2 regions of the Amycolatopsis sp. cmx-8-4 genome follow, and region 1 is predicted to be linked to the other one. Evidence: riboswitches for the same ligand, from Rfam matches in the RefSeq annotation. Region 1 holds a riboswitch; the other holds the start of a gene.
The links. Region 1 has a riboswitch for thiamine pyrophosphate ahead of ACLJQZ_RS15045 (thiamine ABC transporter substrate-binding protein). Riboswitches for the same ligand answer to the same signal wherever they lie in the genome.

Region 1 (2,196 bases):
GAGACGCTGCGGTCCCTGGAGCGCGACGGGATGATCACCCGCAAGACCTACGACGAGAACCCGCCACGCGTCGAGTACACGCTGACGGACTTGGGCCGGACCCTGTTCGAGCCCATGGACCGCTGCCGCGAGTGGGCGGAGAAGTACCTGCCGAGCCTGCGAGAAGCCCGGCAGGCCTACGACCGGGCGGACTAGCCGAGGAGGCCCATCAGCGCGATCGCGATCAGCACGACCGCGGTCGCGAGGGCGTTGATCCAGGCGCGCTGGGTGGCGGTCAGAGCGGCGGTGGCGGGGGTGCTGTTCATGGCGTTTTCCCTACGAGCGGGCCGATGCTTCCGGGGGTTCAGCGCGTTGACCATGCCGAGTGTTAGCAGCTGTGACGAAGCTCACCCGATCATGCCGCTGACCAGCGGAAACGGCACTCAGCCGTCCGAGTGGCGGTGGCTGCGGGCGGTGAACCAGAGCACCCCGCCGGCCGCGGCCACCATCGTCGCGAATGCCACTGTGCCCACTATGATCGCCTGCGTCATATCTGCCTCTCGGGTCCGAAGTCCTTTACCGAGAGACGCCGAACGCGGGCTTTCGTGCACTCAGAGTAGCCGGGATCACAATCCGTCGAGGGTCTCGTTGATCTGCTTGGCCAGCGCGAAGTCCTTCTTCGTCAGCCCACCCGCCGAATGCGTGCTGAGGTGGAAGGTCAGCGTGCGCCAGCGGATGTCGATGTCCGGGTGGTGGTCGGCGGCCTCGGCCAGCACCGCGACGCGGTCCACCACCTCGATCGCCTTCGGGAAGCTCGGCAGCTCCACCTCGCGCCGGATGACCTTGCCCGTGCGGACCCACCCGTGCAGCAGGGCTCGATCGGCCTCGTCGTCGCTCAAGATTTCCGTCATGCCTCCATCGTCCAACGTCCTGGACTAAGGTGCACGGTTGCCACGGGAGTCCGGTGAGCCGGGCTGAGAGGCGGGGTGACCCGCGACCGTTAGCACCTGATCCCGGATCATGCCGGCGAAGGGAGGGCTTTCCCTCCTCGTCCGGCGAAGTGCAGGAGGGTAGATGAAACGCAGTGCTGTTCGCGCCGCGACGGCCATCGCCGTCGTCAGCGTCGTCACAGCGGCGTGTTCGCTGTCGGACGGGTCCGGTGACGCGAAGCAGACGCCCACCGTCACCCTGGTGACGCACGACTCCTTCCTGGCGCCGCAGGAGGTGCTCGACGCCTTCCAGCAGCAGTCGGGCATCAAGATCTCCGTGCTCAAGCAGGGCGACGCCGGTTCGCTGACCAACAAGCTCGTGCTCACCAAGGCGAACCCGGTCGGCGACGTCGCGTACGGCGTCGACTCGACCTTCGCCTCGCGCGCGCTCGCCGAGGGCGTCTTCGAGCCCTACACCAGCCCGGAGGCCGACCGCGGGCCGCAGCGCTACGCCGTCGACCCGGAGCACAGGCTCTCGGCGGTCGACGTCGGCGACGTCTGCGTCAACGTCGACACGAACTACTTCACGGCCAAGGGGATCCCGGCGCCGGAGTCGTACGACGACCTGGCCGACCCGAAGTACAAGGACCTGCTGGTCGCGGAGGACCCGGCGACGGCGTCGCCCGGGCTCGCGTTCCTGCTCGGCACCGTCGCGAAGTACGGCGAGGCCGGTTGGAAGGACTACTGGACCAAGCTGAAGGCCAACGGCCTCAAGGTGGTCAGCGGCTGGGAAGAGGCCTACACGAAGGAGTTCTCGGGCTCGTCCGGCAAGGGGCCGCGGCCGATCGTCGTCTCGTACGCGTCGTCGCCGGCCGCCGAGGTGGGCGACGACGGGAAACCGCGGACGAAGGCGCTGCTCGACACCTGTTACCGGCAGGTCGAGTACGCCGGGGTGCTGGCCGGCGGCAAGCAGGAGGAGAACGCGCGCAAGGTCGTCGACTTCCTGCTTTCGCAGCAGTTCCAGGCGACCGTGGCGGCCAACATGTACGTCTACCCGGCGCGCCAGGGCGTCGATCTGCCGGCGGGCTGGGCGCAGGTCGCGCCGCTGCCGCAGAAGCCGCAGGCGCTGACCGCGGACCAGGTGCAGGCCGGGCGTGAGAAGTGGATCGGCGAATGGCGCGCGCTCGTGCAGTGACCTCCGGAGGCTCCCGAAACGCCGCGGTCTTGGCGCCGCCGCGGACCGCCCGCGGGCTCGGCCTGGCGCTGCTCGGGCTGGCCCCGATCGGTT
Region 2 (2,196 bases), on a different contig from region 1:
AAGTACCTGCAACGGTGTAATCGAGGTACTCCATGGACGAGGCGATGGACGCCTACTCGCGCGCGGTCAGCACGGTCGCCAAGACCGTCACCCCGCACGTCGCCGGGGTTCAGCTCGGGCGCGGCAGCGGCTCCGCGGTCGTCTTCGCCGACGACGGCTACCTGCTGACCAACGCCCACGTCGTCGACGGCGAACGCCACGGCGTCGCGACCTTCGCCGACGGCAGCGAAGCCCGCTTCGACGTCGTCGGCGCCGATCCGCTGTCCGATCTCGCCGTGCTGCGGGCGCGGGACGAGACGCCGTCCGCCGCCGTGCTCGGGGACGCCGACCACCTCGTCGTCGGGCAGCTCGTGGTGGCGATCGGCAGTCCGCTCGGGTTCTCCGGGTCGGTGACCGCCGGCGTCGTCAGCGCGCTCGGCCGGGCGCTCCCGGTGCGGCACGGGCGCGCCGGCCGGGTGATCGAGGACGTCATCCAGACCGACGCCGCGCTCAACCCGGGCAACTCCGGCGGCGCGCTCGCCGACTCCGCCTGCCGCGTCGTCGGGATCAACACCGCCGTCGCGGGCGTCGGGCTCGGGCTCGCCGTGCCGATCAACTCGACGACGCGCCGGATCATCGACACGCTCGTCGTCGAAGGCCGGGTGCGGCGGGCGTACCTCGGCGTCGTCGGCGTGCCCGCGCCGCTGCCCGACGACGTCGCCGAGCGCACCGGCCAGGAAGCCGGGCTGCGCGTGCGGGAAGTCGTCTCCGGCGGGCCCGCCGAACGCGCCGGGCTGCGAACGGGTGATCTCGTGCTGACCGTCGGGCGCGCCCGGGTGTCGGACGCGCAGGGCATCCAGCGGCAGCTGTTCGCCGAAGTGATCGGCACCGCACTGCCGATCACCGTGCTGCGCAACGGAGCCATGGTCGACGTCTACGCCACACCGGCCGAACTGGTCGGGTGAGGTGAGCGGACTTGAGTCTGGCGCCCCGGCGTGGCATGGTCGGTGGCACAACACCACAACGCGGGAGCTCGCGCCATGGCGGGCTGAGAGGGTGACTGGGGATTTGTCCCGGGTGTCACCGACCGCATGAACCTGACCGGGTAATGCCGGCGTAGGGAGTGAAAGTCGTTGACAACGCTGGAGAACTCTGCTGCCCAAAAGCGTGACGTCTCCGTCACGACCGGGCCCATCACGGGCTCACACAAGATCTACCACCAGACCGAGTCCGGACTGCGTGTTCCCGCGCGCCGGATCGACCTCTCGAACGGCGAACACTTCGACGTCTACGACACTTCGGGCCCGTACACCGACCCTGAAGCGAACATCGACGTCCACAGTGGACTGCACCGGCTGCGGGCCGGCTGGGCCGACGGCCGGGAGCACAACACGCAGCTCGGCTGGGCCAAACAAGGCGTCGTCACCAGGGAAATGGAGTACATCGCGGCTCGCGAGCGCGTCGAAGCGGAGTTCGTGCGCGCCGAGGTCGCGAGCGGCCGTGCGGTGATCCCGGTCAACCGGCGCCACCCCGAGTCCGAGCCGATGATCATCGGGAAGAACTTCCTGGTGAAGATCAACGCGAACATGGGCAACTCGGCCGTCTGGTCGTCGGTCGAGGAGGAGGTCGACAAGATGGTGTGGGCCACCCGCTGGGGCGCCGACACCATCATGGACCTCTCCACCGGCAAGCGGATCCACGAGACGCGCGAGTGGATCATCCGCAACTCGCCGGTGCCGGTCGGCACCGTGCCGATCTACCAGGCGCTGGAAAAGGTCGACGGGGAACCGGAAAAGCTGTCGTGGGAGGTCTACCGCGACACCATCGTCGAGCAGTGTGAGCAGGGCGTCGACTACGTCACGGTGCACGCCGGTGTGCTGCTGCGCTACATCCCGCTGACCGCGCGGCGCGTCACCGGCATCGTCAGCCGCGGCGGCTCGATCATGGCCGCGTGGTGCCTCGCGCACCACCAAGAGTCCTTTTTGTACACGCACTTCGAGGAACTCTGCGAGCTGTTGCGCCAGTACGACGTCACGTTCTCCCTCGGCGACGGCCTGCGCCCGGGCTCGATCGCCGACGCCAACGACCGCGCGCAGTTCGCCGAGCTGGAAACGCTCGGCGAACTGACGCACCTCGCGCGCTCGCACGACGTCCAGGTGATGATCGAGGGCCCCGGCCACGTGCCGATGCACAAGATCAAGGAGAACGTCGAGCTGG

Region 2: it holds a riboswitch for thiamine pyrophosphate, as region 1 does, so the genes downstream of both, thiC (phosphomethylpyrimidine synthase ThiC) here and ACLJQZ_RS15045 (thiamine ABC transporter substrate-binding protein) in region 1, are expected to answer to the same signal.

Annotation. Positions count from the first base shown of each region.
Region 1 is NZ_JAEBDZ010000006.1:225,320-227,515, forward strand. It holds gene ACLJQZ_RS15035 (winged helix-turn-helix transcriptional regulator) at 1-195, shown strand, start outside; gene ACLJQZ_RS15040 (4a-hydroxytetrahydrobiopterin dehydratase) at 606-890, opposite strand; TPP riboswitch at 923-1,032, shown strand; gene ACLJQZ_RS15045 (thiamine ABC transporter substrate-binding protein) at 1,054-2,103, shown strand; gene ACLJQZ_RS15050 (ABC transporter permease) at 2,181-2,196, shown strand, end outside.
Region 2 is NZ_JAEBDZ010000001.1:467,546-469,741, reverse strand. It holds gene ACLJQZ_RS02315 (S1C family serine protease) at 33-944, shown strand; TPP riboswitch at 995-1,119, shown strand; gene thiC (phosphomethylpyrimidine synthase ThiC) at 1,113-2,196, shown strand, end outside.